DNA from 3 places in the Vibrio tubiashii ATCC 19109 genome. Region 3 is predicted to be linked to each of the others. Evidence: predicted binding sites of a transcription regulator. Region 3 holds the regulator's gene; each other region holds the start of a gene.
The links. Region 3 encodes PurR, which represses purine synthesis genes. Its sites were predicted from a motif close to TNANGNAAACGTTTNCNTNA; they were not measured.

Region 1: a site for PurR is predicted at 1,696-1,715, ahead of purM (phosphoribosylformylglycinamidine cyclo-ligase). Genes of this name have one in related genera too.
Region 2: a site for PurR is predicted at 2,078-2,097, ahead of purL (phosphoribosylformylglycinamidine synthase). Genes of this name have one in related genera too.

What each region holds. Positions count from the first base shown of each region.
Region 1 is NZ_CP009354.1:839,758-844,028, reverse strand. It holds gene rluF (23S rRNA pseudouridine(2604) synthase RluF) at 1-624, shown strand, start outside; gene upp (uracil phosphoribosyltransferase) at 975-1,601, opposite strand; gene purM (phosphoribosylformylglycinamidine cyclo-ligase) at 1,780-2,820, shown strand; gene purN (phosphoribosylglycinamide formyltransferase) at 2,823-3,464, shown strand; gene IX91_RS03875 (tellurite resistance TerB family protein) at 3,584-4,237, shown strand.
Region 2 is NZ_CP009354.1:832,266-836,536, forward strand. It holds gene tadA (tRNA adenosine(34) deaminase TadA) at 1-27, shown strand, start outside; gene IX91_RS26935 (hypothetical protein) at 71-205, opposite strand; gene mltF (membrane-bound lytic murein transglycosylase MltF) at 413-1,945, opposite strand; gene purL (phosphoribosylformylglycinamidine synthase) at 2,261-4,271, shown strand, end outside.
Region 3 is NZ_CP009354.1:1,136,335-1,140,605, reverse strand. It holds gene torR (two-component system response regulator TorR) at 1-631, opposite strand, end outside; gene torD (molecular chaperone TorD) at 869-1,516, shown strand; gene purR (HTH-type transcriptional repressor PurR) at 1,728-2,735, shown strand; cyclic di-GMP riboswitch class I at 2,880-2,966, shown strand; gene IX91_RS05180 (TfoX/Sxy family DNA transformation protein) at 3,100-3,690, shown strand; gene IX91_RS05175 (TVP38/TMEM64 family protein) at 3,841-4,271, shown strand, end outside.

The DNA.
Region 1 (4,271 bases), 300 kb from region 3:
GTTCGCGTAGATAAGCCGATCACTGAAGAGTTTATTAAGCAGATGTCTTCAGGGGTGAATATCCTCGATACCATCACTCTTCCTTGTACTGTGACTAAAGAGACTAAATTCTCGTTCCGCATTGTGCTTACTCAAGGTCTCAACCGCCAAATCCGTCGTATGTGTGAAGCATTAGGCTATGAAGTATTCAAGCTTCGCCGTGTACGCATTATGAACATCTCGCTTGATGGGATTCCTAATGGACAATGGCGTTACCTAACAGATGCGGAAGTAGCCGAGATTCTGGTAATGTGTGAAGACTCTAGCGGCACTGAAGAGGCATCCAAAGTAGATAGCAAGGGTAAACGCATTCGCAAAGCGACTGATGCTAAGCTGTTTGATAGCCGCGAAGAAAACCAAGACTCTAAAGCGCGTCGTAATCAAAAGAATCGTACTTTTAAAGGCCGTAACGCCGATGAGTTCCGCCATGCACCAAACTCGAAGAAAGGCCGCGATAGTGGTAACAACTCAAGCGACTCAAAAGCCAAGCCAAATAAAGGTAAGACTTTCTATAAGCCTTCCAGTGATAAATCACAGCGCCCTGCAAAACCACGCTCTGGCGGCACTTTGAGTTTGAAGAAGTAAGCTGGAGAGCTGGAGAGCTGGAGAGCTGGAGAGCTGGAGAGCTGGAGAAATTTTTCGAGGGTTGGCACTTAATGCCAACCCTTTTTTATTTCAAAGGTTAGCTTGTCATCCTCAAGAGTGAGGTACGAACGAGTTGGGGATCTCTTCAAGCTAGTCGCTGACTTATTGAGATTCCCTACTCCTTCCTGCGTCAGTCTAGGGAATGACGAAATATCACCTTGCTCTTCCCCTAGCAGGGCGAAGCCCGCTCCCGTTTTCCAGCAGCGCAGCGATCTAAAGGACGAAGTCCGTTCCATAAAACAAAAGAGGAGCCAATCGGCTCCTCTTGTCATTCACTTAGCATCTTCAGCTTATACTGTACCGAAGATCTTATCGCCTGCGTCGCCAAGACCAGGAACGATGTAGCCTTTGTCGTTTAGCTTCTCATCGATAGCAGCTGTAAATAGCTCAACATCAGGGTGCGCTTTTTCAAGTGCTTCAATACCTTCAGGTGCAGCAACAAGCACAAGAACTTTAATCGATTTACAACCTTTCTCTTTAAGCAGATCGATTGTTGCGATCATTGAACCGCCAGTCGCTAGCATTGGGTCAACAACAAGCGCAATACGCTCATCCATGTTTGATGCTAGCTTGTTGAAGTAAGGAACAGGTTCTAGTGTTTCTTCATCACGGTAGATACCAACAACACTGATACGTGCACTCGGCATATGCTCAAGAACGCCATCCATCATACCAAGACCTGCACGCAGGATTGGCACAACTGTTACCTTCTTACCTTTAATTTGGTCAACTTCAACTGGACCATTCCAACCTTCAATGGTTACTTTTTCTGTTTCAAAGTCTGCAGTCGCTTCGTAAGTAAGCAAGCTACCAACTTCTGTAGCTAGCTCGCGAAAGCGCTTAGTGCTGATGTCACCTTCTCTCATTAGACCAAGTTTGTGCTTAACAAGAGGGTGTTTTACTTCAACAACTTTCATTTCCATCTCCGGCTTATGTGATGATTTTTAAACAAACCTTCAGATTATAAACGATTTCGTTCTCAATTTCTTGTTCTATGACAAAAGAAAAAACTTGCGCAAACGTTTGCTATCTGTGTTTATCCACTGGTAGAATAGCGCCGTTTTCATATCCAACTTTAAACCAGAGGACTTCCCTGTGAGTGCTGATAACACTTCTCTTAGCTACAAAGACGCTGGCGTTGACATCGATGCAGGCAATGCGCTTGTTGACCGTATTAAAGGTGCAGTAAAACGCACACGTCGCCCAGAGGTAATGGGTGGTATTGGTGGTTTTGGCGCACTATGCGAACTGCCAACTAAATACAAGCAGCCAGTTCTTGTTTCAGGTACAGACGGCGTTGGTACTAAACTGCGCTTAGCTCTGGATATGAAAAAGCACGACACTATTGGTGTTGATCTTGTTGCTATGTGTGTAAACGATCTAATCGTACAAGGTGCTGAGCCATTGTTCTTCTTAGATTACTACGCAACAGGCAAACTCGATGTCGATACGGCTGCTGACGTAGTATCTGGTATCGCAGACGGCTGTGTACAAGCAGGTTGTGCGCTAATCGGTGGTGAAACGGCTGAAATGCCAGGAATGTACGAAGGCGAAGACTACGATGTTGCGGGCTTCTGTGTTGGTGTCGTTGAAAAAGAAGACGTTATCGACGGCACTAAAGTTGCCGCTGGTGATGCACTTATCGCTGTAGGTTCAAGCGGTCCACACTCAAACGGTTACTCGTTGATCCGTAAGATTCTTGAAGTATCTGGCGCAGACAAAAACGAAGAGCTAGCAGGCCGCACTATTGGTGAGCACCTACTAGAACCAACAAAAATTTACATCAAATCAGCACTTAAGATGATTGAGAAGCACGATATCCATGCAATCTCTCACATCACCGGTGGTGGTTTCTGGGAAAACATCCCACGCGTTCTTCCACAAGGCACTAAAGCCGTTGTTGATGGAAACAGCTGGGAATGGCCTGTTATCTTCAAATGGCTACAAGAAAAAGGCAACGTAACCACTCACGAAATGTACCGCACATTTAACTGTGGTGTTGGCCTTGTTATTGCTCTACCAAAAGATCAAGCAGATGCTGCTGTTAAGCTTCTTCAGGACGAAGGTGAGAATGCATGGGTAATTGGCGAAATCGCAAACGCTGAAGCAGGCGAAGAACAAGTAGAGATCAAATAAGCATGAAGAGTATTGTTGTTTTAGTTTCAGGAAATGGCTCCAACTTACAGGCGATTATTGACGCATGTAACACCCAAATTACAGGTGGCCGAGTCACTGCCGTATTCTCTAACAAAGCAGGCGTCTATGCTTTAGAACGAGCAGAAAAAGCAGGTTCAGCAGCACATTTCCTTGACCCTAAAGCATTCGATACTCGTGATGCCTTTGACCATGAGTTGATGAAGCAGATCGATGAGTATCAACCTGATGTCATCGTGCTTGCGGGTTACATGCGTATCTTAAGTGGCGAATTCGTTCGTCACTATATGGGACGCATGATTAACATCCACCCCTCTCTATTACCTAAATACCCTGGATTGAACACTTACCAACGTGCTATCCATGCTGGTGATGAAGAACACGGTACTAGCGTTCACTTTGTGACAGAGCAACTTGATGGTGGCCCTGTGATTCTGCAAGCGAAAGTGCCTATTTTTGACGAAGATACCGTCGAGACACTGACTGAACGTGTTCAAACTCAAGAACACCGTATTTACCCTATGGTGGTAAAATGGTTAGTGGAAGAGCGCTTGGTAATGAAAGATGAAAAAGAGGCCTACCTCGATGGTAAGCTGCTTGGAATCCACGGTCACGCAGAAGACTAATACACTGCTAAACCCAATCAAATCCAAAGACGAGCTCATGCTCGTCTTTTTCTTTGCGACTGTTAATCCTCCATTCATCTTCGCTACCTTATTCTGACAAAAAATGACGGAGGTAACGTATGGATCTTAAAAGCTTACTCAATCAAGCCCTTAGCTCAGACCTTGTCCAAAAAGGGCAACAGCAGCTTAAGCAACAATCCAATTCAAACACTCTGAAATCTTTGGGCGCTGGGGCCGTAGGTGGTGGCTTAGTGAGCCTATTAATGGGTTCGAAGAAGAATAAAAAGATGGGCAAAAAAGTCGGCAAAAACGTGCTAAAGATTGGTGGCGTTGCTGCGCTTGGCGCTTTGGCTTACAAAGTCTACAACGACTATCAAGACAAGCAGTCTACTTCATCTCCACAAGAAACCTTTAATTCAAATGACAATATCCATGACGAGTTGATCATCAAAGCAATGATTGCCGCCGCGAAAGCTGATGGCCACGTCGATAATGAAGAGATGGAGCGTATTGAATCCACTCTTACTCAAGCAGGGGCCAATACCCAACTTCAGCAATTGATTCACAGTGAGCTCAACAAGCCACTCGACCCAGGTGAAATAGCAAGGCTTGCTCAATCACCACAGCAGGCCTCAGAGGTGTATCTAGCCTCTTTGATTGTGGTTGATGAACAAAACTTTATGGAAAAGGCTTATCTTCAAGAGCTAGCAAAGCAACTCCAGCTCGCCCCAGAGGTCACCTTCCAGCTAGAGCAACAACTGCAAACCAATTAATTTGGTTAGGTTTTGAACACGTCGTCGTACGCTT
Region 2 (4,271 bases), 300 kb from region 3:
AGAAAGTTGCAGCAGAGGGGCCAGTAGGTTTTCAAGCAAACATCTTAGCTAAGATGTTTGCTCTCTGGGTTTATACAGCGATTAACTGCATAAATGCGCGGTGACGTGCAATCACCTTTTTCTTATTGTTGCTTAACATACGCTTACGGCGGTTTGCGGCAACGGTTTTATTAAGGCGTTTTGACTGCATTTTACGTCTTTGCATAAAACAACCTCCTATTGTGGTTAAAATAAAATCAATCACGAACGGTATCGAAGGTAACTGATATTCAGACGGTTAACGTCTTATACCTGCTCATTGTTACGATTTTAAGAAAGTTCGCAAGTAATCTTCGACACGATATTATATGTGGGCGAAGGAGAGGAAATTCAAGAGCGCAATCTTTAAACAAAATTGCGCTCTTAAGAGTGACTATTCGTTGGTGCTTTCACTTGCAGAAACAGGCTCTGCCGCTGAGATAGGCATTGCATCTGAGAGTGCGGTTTCAGGCACTTGGATTACAGTAAGGTCGTCTATGCTTACGTCGTCGCTAGACGTTGTCTGCTGCTCAACATGACCAATGATACTTTGGTAATAGCGACGGATATTTTCTACGTAATTACGCGCTTCATCACCGCGGGCAAAACCATAGCGAGTTTGGCTGTAGTATTTCTTTTGACGCAGCAGTGGCAGACGATCTTTTACATCGGACCACGCATCTGGGTTACCCCCTTGACGTTTGGTTAGGCGTCTCGCATCCATCATATGCCCATAACCCACGTTATATGAAGCCAGCGCAAACCAGATCTTTTCATGCTCTTCAATCGAATCAGGAATGCGATCGACCATTCTACGCAGGTATTCAACACCGCCGCGTACCGATTGCTCAGGATCGAGACGGTTAGTCACTCCAACACTCTTTGCCGTTGGCAAGGTCAGCATCATCATACCGCGTACACCAGTCGGCGATTTTGCCACCGGATTCCAGTGAGACTCTTGGTAAGCCAATGCCGCGACTAAGCGCCAATCAAACTCATCAGAATACTTCTTAAATAAAGGCGACCATTTAGGCAGTTTGGAATCGAGCGCACGAATGAAGGCACGGGTATCGACGTAATCAAAGCTGCCAATGTGACCAATGTATTTCTCTTCTAAAGAAGCTAAGTGGCCGGATTGATTAACCGCACCGAAAAACTCAATCAATAAGCCATATAAGCTTTCATCCTGAGAAGGGCGCAAGAACCACGAGATAGGTTGGTCTTCAGTCAGTTCGAATGCTAACGCAATGTCAGGGTAAATGCGCTGTGATAACGAAACCTCGACCGAGTCCGCGACCGTGAATCTAAGTTCGCCTTGAGAGACGGCTTTAAGCAGATCGTTAACGTCAGCATTTGGGTCGATATAGTAAGAAAAATCTGGATGCTGAGCCTGAATGTCGGTCAGAGTCTTATTGAAGTGAGAATCTCCAACAATACTCAGAACGTCTTTCCCTTCATTTTTCTCAATCAATTCAGCTTGTTTTGCCAGTAACTGCTTTAAGTTTCTTGGACGCCAGTTGCCTTTTTTGTAGACCACTTGTTGGCTTACGTAATAGTAAGCAGGGCCGGGGCGGAAGTTTTTAAGCCTTTCTGGAGATTGGCTAAGCCCGGCGGCAATGATGTCGATCTCTCCTTTTTCTAGCGCAGGGTAAAGGCTAGAGATACGATAAGCAGGCTTCATTTCAAGTTGAACGCCCAATTCGTTGGCAAACTCGCGCGCCAGTTCATAGTCAAGACCCGCTGGGCCGTCTGGGCCAATGTAATACGATAGTTGATTATTGAGTGTGCCCACGCGCAGGACGCCACGCTCTTTAATTAAGTCGAGTTCACTTTTAGGTTCAGATTCTATTTGGCAGCCAGAGAGTAGCAAAGCTGCAAACATAACTAGGCTCAGTGACTTAAAGTGACTTATATAATACTTCTTCATTAACGACGATCTCATACATCCAGTACGGCATTTATATCAAAGTGTCATAACAAGGCAAGCCAATCAGTGATTCGGCGAGATAAGAGTTCTTAAATTCTCAATCTTGCTGTATTTCAAAATTGACAAAAAAAATGACGCAAACGGTTGCTTTTGGTGTTACATCACAAAAACAATTGCTATATAATGCGCTCGCATCAAAGAGGTGGAATCGGCATAGGTTTGAAAAACCTTCGGGAATAGCTTCGAAGGAAATACAGTAACCCACTGAATTTATTCCAATATCACTTTAATCAATTGCATAAGAGACCTAAGCGCATGAGAATTTTTCGTGGCTCCCCAGCTCTATCTGAATTTCGTGTTAACAAGCTTCTAGAGCTTTGTCGTGAACTAGGCCTACCTGTAACAGGTATTTACGCTGAGTTTGCACACTTTGCTGATCTAACGACAGACTTAGATGCGTCTGAAGTTGAGAAACTAGAAAAACTACTGACTTACGGTCCAACAATTGAAGAGCACGAGCCAGAAGGTCTTCTTCTGCTTGCTACTCCTCGTCCTGGTACTATCTCACCTTGGTCTTCAAAATCGACTGACATTGCTAATAACTGTGGTCTAGATAAAGTGGTTCGTCTAGAGCGTGGTACGGCTTATTACATTGAAACGTCTGCTGAACTGACAGAGCTTCAATTAGTCGAGCTTAAAGCAATTCTTCACGACCGCATGATGGAAGTGGTTTTCACTGATTTTGAATCTGCACAAGCACTTTTCCAAGTGGCTGAACCAGCACCAGTGGCGGATGTTGACCTACTTAAAGGCGGCCGTGCTGCGCTTGAAAACGCAAACGTTACCCTAGGTCTTGCACTTGCTGATGACGAAATCGAATACCTTTACGACGCGTTCGTCAACAAGCTAGATCGTAACCCAACAGACATCGAACTGATGATGTTTGCACAGGCGAACTCGGAGCACTGTCGTCACAAGATCTTCAACGCAGACTGGACTATCGACGGCGTTAAGCAAGAGAAGTCTCTGTTTAAGATGATCAAGAACACATTTGAAACCACACCAGAAAACGTGCTGTCTGCGTACAAAGATAACGCAGCAGTTATGGTGGGCTCTGATGTAGGTCGTTTCTTCCCGAACCCAGAAACTCGCCAGTACGGTTACAACCAAGAGAAAGCGCACATCCTAATGAAGGTGGAAACGCACAACCACCCAACAGCTATCTCTCCTTGGCCGGGCGCATCTACAGGTTCTGGTGGTGAAATCCGCGACGAAGGCGCAACAGGTATTGGCGGTAAGCCAAAAGCCGGTCTAGTTGGTTTCACGACATCTAACCTACGTATTCCTGGTTTTGAACAGCCATGGGAAACAGACTTCGGTAAGCCAGGTCGCATCGTTAACGCACTAGATATCATGCTAGAAGGCCCACTTGGTGGCGCGGCGTTCAACAACGAATTTGGTCGTCCAAACCTACTTGGTTACTTCCGTACTTACGAAGAAAAAGTGAACTCTCACGCTGGCGAAGAAGTTCGTGGTTACCACAAGCCAATCATGATTGCTGGTGGTATGGGTAATATCCGTGACGAGCACGTACAGAAGAAAGAGATCCCAGTCGGTGCAAGCTTAATCGTTCTTGGTGGTCCTGCAATGAACATCGGCCTTGGTGGCGGTGCAGCATCTTCAATGGCGTCTGGTCAATCAGCAGAAGATTTAGATTTTGCTTCAGTACAGCGTGAAAACCCAGAAATGGAGCGCCGTTGTCAGGAAGTGATCGACCGTTGTTGGCAGCTTGGCGACGAGAACCCAATCGCATTCATCCACGATGTGGGCGCGGGCGGTATCTCTAACGCACTTCCAGAGCTTGTAGACGATGGCGAGCGTGGCGGTATCTTCCAACTGCGTGATGTTCCAAACGACGAACCGGGTATGAGCCCACTTGAGATCTGGTGTAACGAATCTCAAGAACGTTACGTAATGGCGGTTGCGCCAGAGAACATGGAAGTATTCGATGCGATCTGTAAGCGTGAGCGCGCACCATACGCGGTAGTGGGTGTGGCAACGGAAGAACGTGAACTGAAACTTGAAGATTCACACTTCGACAACACGCCAATCGACATGCCTATGGATGTGCTTTTAGGTAAGACGCCTAAGATGCACCGTGATGCGAAGACGCTAAAAGCGAATAACCCTGCAGTTAACCGTGACGGCATTGAGCTAAACGAAGCAGCAGAACGCGTTCTACGTCTACCTACGGTTGCAGAGAAAACATTCCTTATCACGATCGGTGACCGCACGGTAACAGGCCTAGTAGCGCGTGATCAAATGG
Region 3 (4,271 bases):
GCATGCGACGAATCAAGACATCAATTGTGCGATCGTTTGGTGCATCAACACGGTGGCTGATCATATTTAAGATACGTTCACGGCTGAGAACCTGATTCGGATAAGAGGATAAAGCCACTAGCAGTTCATATTCTGCTTTAGTCAGCTTAACCGGCTCACCGTTACGACTCAGTGCACGGCGCTGAACGTCAAACGTCCACTCACCAAAGCGAACAACATTATCATCTTGCTTCGCTGCGCTGTCAGAGCCTGACGAGTTACGTGCAGCGGAAATTCGCCACAGTAAATTCTTAACTCGAACCAATAGCTCGCGTAATTCAAAAGGTTTAGTGACATAGTCATCGGCGCCCATTTCAAGGCCAACGATTTTGTCGATGCTGTCCGTGCGTCCTGTTACCAGGATAATTCCAATGTCTGATTGACTGCGAAGTTCGCGAGTTAGCATTAATCCATCTTCACCGGGTAGATTAATATCCAACATCACCAAATCAATCGCGTTGCTTTGTAGCATGTCTCGCATCTGCTCGCCGCTTTCTGCTTCGCTGACTTGGTAACCTTCATTCTGAAAGTAGCCAACGAGCTTGCTGCGAGTCACTACGTCGTCTTCTACTACTAGTACGTGATAACTCATCTGCACCACTTAATTTGCATTGGGAATAGTTCTATCATTTATTCTATTCATAAATAGTAACATTTCTAGTATTTATCACTTTAAAAACGAGAAAGATGATTTTTTATTGATTCAAGACAAAACCGCCGCCTTTGTTAATAAATGCTCATAATTCGTCTTTTATTGTCACGTAAGCCATTACCGCTATTCATTTTTATTAGTTACACTAATAGGTAGTTATTTTGGGAGTGATACCTAATGCAAGAAATCAAAGCATTCAACGAGAAACGTGCGGAAATCTATTGGTGGCTTTCAAGCCTTTACGCCAAAGAATTAACGGAAGAGAACCTTGAACAGTACCATTCAGCTCAAATCCGCTCTTTCCTTACTGGCCTTGGCGAGAATGCCGATCTAAAGCCGTCGATTGATCGTGTCATTGATGCACTCAATCGCCTTATCGATCGCGAAGATGCACAACTAGAGCTTGCCGCTGATTTTTGTGATCTATTTTTGAAGTCTGATCGCGACTCTGCACTACCTTACGCTTCAATGTACATTGGAGAGACTGGCCTGCTTAACGACAAACCAGCGAAAGAGATGGAAGCGTTAATGCTAGAGCATGGTGTTGCTGTCGATGAAGGCTTAAATGAACCTGCTGACCATATTGCCATTGAGCTGGATTTTCTCGGCAACCTCATCATTCGCTCTAATGAGCTTGAGCAAGAGCGTCATATTGAAGAAGCACTGATCGAGCAAGAGGGCTTCATTCGTCAGCACCTTCTAAGTTGGACCCCTAAGTTTTCAGCTAAGTGTCAAACACTCGATGAGTTCGGTTTTTACTCGGCGATCGCTTCTCTCACAGTGGCATTCTTAGAGTTAGATTGCACATACTTAATCGGTGAATAGAGTCTGACAATGTGAACTGACACAGGTCAGTTCGAAGAAATGTGTTTGCCCTAAGTCGGATTGCGGTCTAAAATCGTGACCGCAAACGATAAAAATGAACTATTCAAATACAAACCGCTAAATAAGAGCGGTTTTTGTGTTTCTGATACTTTCTGCCAACTTATTCTAAACTGAATATATTCTCGTGGCAGTCATCGACAGGACAAAATTTATGGCCACTATTAAAGACGTTGCTCGCCTTGCTGGTGTTTCAACAACCACTGTGTCTCACGTGATTAACAAAACACGCTTTGTTGCCGAAGCGACACAAGAAAAAGTGATGGAAGCGGTAACCGAGCTTAATTATGCACCGAGTGCAGTTGCTCGTAGTCTTAAGTGCAACACTACTCGTACAATCGGTATGTTAGTGACACAATCGACGAACCTATTTTTCTCAGAAGTTATCGACGGCGTAGAAAGCTACTGTTACCGCCAAGGTTACACCTTGATTCTGTGTAATACAGGCGGCATCTATGAAAAACAACGCGACTACATTCGCATGTTGGCTGAAAAGCGTGTAGATGGCATCCTAGTGATGTGTTCAGATCTGACTGAAGAGCTGAGCGAAATGCTTGATCGCCACAAAGATATTCCAAAAGTAGTTATGGATTGGGGCCCAGAGAGTTCTCAAGCAGATAAGATCATCGATAACTCAGAAGAAGGCGGCTACTTAGCAACCAAATACCTAATTGAACGTGGTCACACTGACATTGCTTGTTTAAGTGGTCACTTCGAAAAAGCAGCATGTGTTGAGCGTATTAGTGGCTTTAAGCGTGCCATGGCCGAAGCGGAACTACCGGTAAATGAAGATTGGATTCTTGAAGGTAACTTCGAATGTGATACAGCGGTATTGGCGGCAGATAAAATTGTTGCAATGGATAAAAAGCCAACAGCCGTGTTCTGTTTTAATGACACCATGGCACTTGGTTTAATGAGCCGCCTGCAACAAAAAGGCATTCAAATCCCACAAGATATTTCCGTAATTGGTTACGATAATATTGAACTGGCCGAGTACTTCTCTCCGCCGTTAACAACGGTTCACCAACCAAAACGTCGTGTTGGTAAGAATGCCTTTGAAATTCTTCTTGAGCGAATTAAAGACAAAGAGCACGAAAAACGCGTGTTTGAGATGCACCCAGAGATTGTTGAGCGTAATACCGTTCGTAATCTAAATAAATAACCTTAACTCAGACGCTTAGCTAGTAGCCGTACTATTGGCTAAGCGTATATCTCCCCTCTATTTATTGAACCAATGTCACATTTATCCTATACAAACGTGATGTTCTGCGCAGAATTTATTTATTCTTAAAGTGTTCGATTAATGCCACGAACAGGGCAAACCATTCCGAAAGGATGGGACGCAAAGCCTCCGGCCTTAAACAATTTATTGTCTGGTAGCGGGGTTGCCGATGGCGAATATGCAAACTGTCATACCGCTTTTACTTGCACTCGTATGACACCTTACTGACAATGTCTCTGCATAATTTTGCTAATCTCTCGGACCTGCATTGGTGGCGTATACTTATACACCGAGAAAACACAGCATGGATAAACCAATACTAAAAGACTCAATGCGTTTATTTGAGCAGTTAGGACATATCAAGTCTCGCTCAATGTTTGGTGGCTTTGGCATTTTTGCTGATGACACTATGTTCGCACTTGTCGTCAACGATAAGCTTCACGTACGCGCGGACGCGGCTCTCGCTAAACAATTTAAGTCTCAAGGGCTAGAACCTTACGTATACAAAAAACGCGGCTTTCCCGTCGTGACAAAGTATTTTGCGCTTTGTGATGACTGGGCAGCAGACGCAGGTAAAACGTTAAAGATTGCTAGCGTCGCGTTAAAAGCCGCAAACCAAGAGAAACAATGCCAATCGCAGGCGAAACCGAATCGCTTGAAGGATCTTCCTAATTTAAGGCTAGCGACAGAACGCATGCTTAAGAAAGCAGGCATAGACACTGTCGAAAACTTAGAAGAGGTGGGCGCCGTACACGCTTTTAAGGCTATCCAGTCTACACACTCTGCCGATGTTAACATCGAACTTCTCTGGGCTTTAGAAGGTGCTATTAAAGGCACGCACTGGTCGGTTATCCCACAAAGCCGACGTCAGGAACTGTTAACGCAAGTTAGCTAATCTAAAACAATATATCTAGAAGAAGTCAGCCTTAGTGCTGACTTTTTTATTGTTTTTTATCTGCCACCTTGAAATTTGTCGCTTGCTTTCCCTGTCTTGTCTAGTAACACTAATATTTGATATCCATGAAATTAAATGGAGCTGCTCAACATGAATAAAAAGATCATCCTAGGAATTGTTTTCGTCGCATTGATTGTTTTACTTGGCGTCAATTTTGGCCAGTATCTCACGCTAGACAATGCCAAAGCCCAGCAAGCTGAGCTTGCGGCATTTATTGCTGACAACTTTACTATCGCCGCGGCGAGCTATTTTATCGCCTATGTTGCCATCACCGCTTTTTCGATTCCTGGCGCTGCGGTCGTGACTCTTTTGGGTGCTGCCCTTTTCGGTTTCTGGACAAGCTTACTGCTGGTTTCTTTCGCTAGCACCATAGGTGCAACACTCGCATTTTTGAGCAGCCGATACTTATTGCGTGATTGGGTACAAAGCAAATTTGGTGAAAAGCTCAATGCCATCAACCAAGGCGTTGAAAAAGATGGCGCATTTTATCTGTTCTCACTGAGATTAATTCCAGTGTTCCC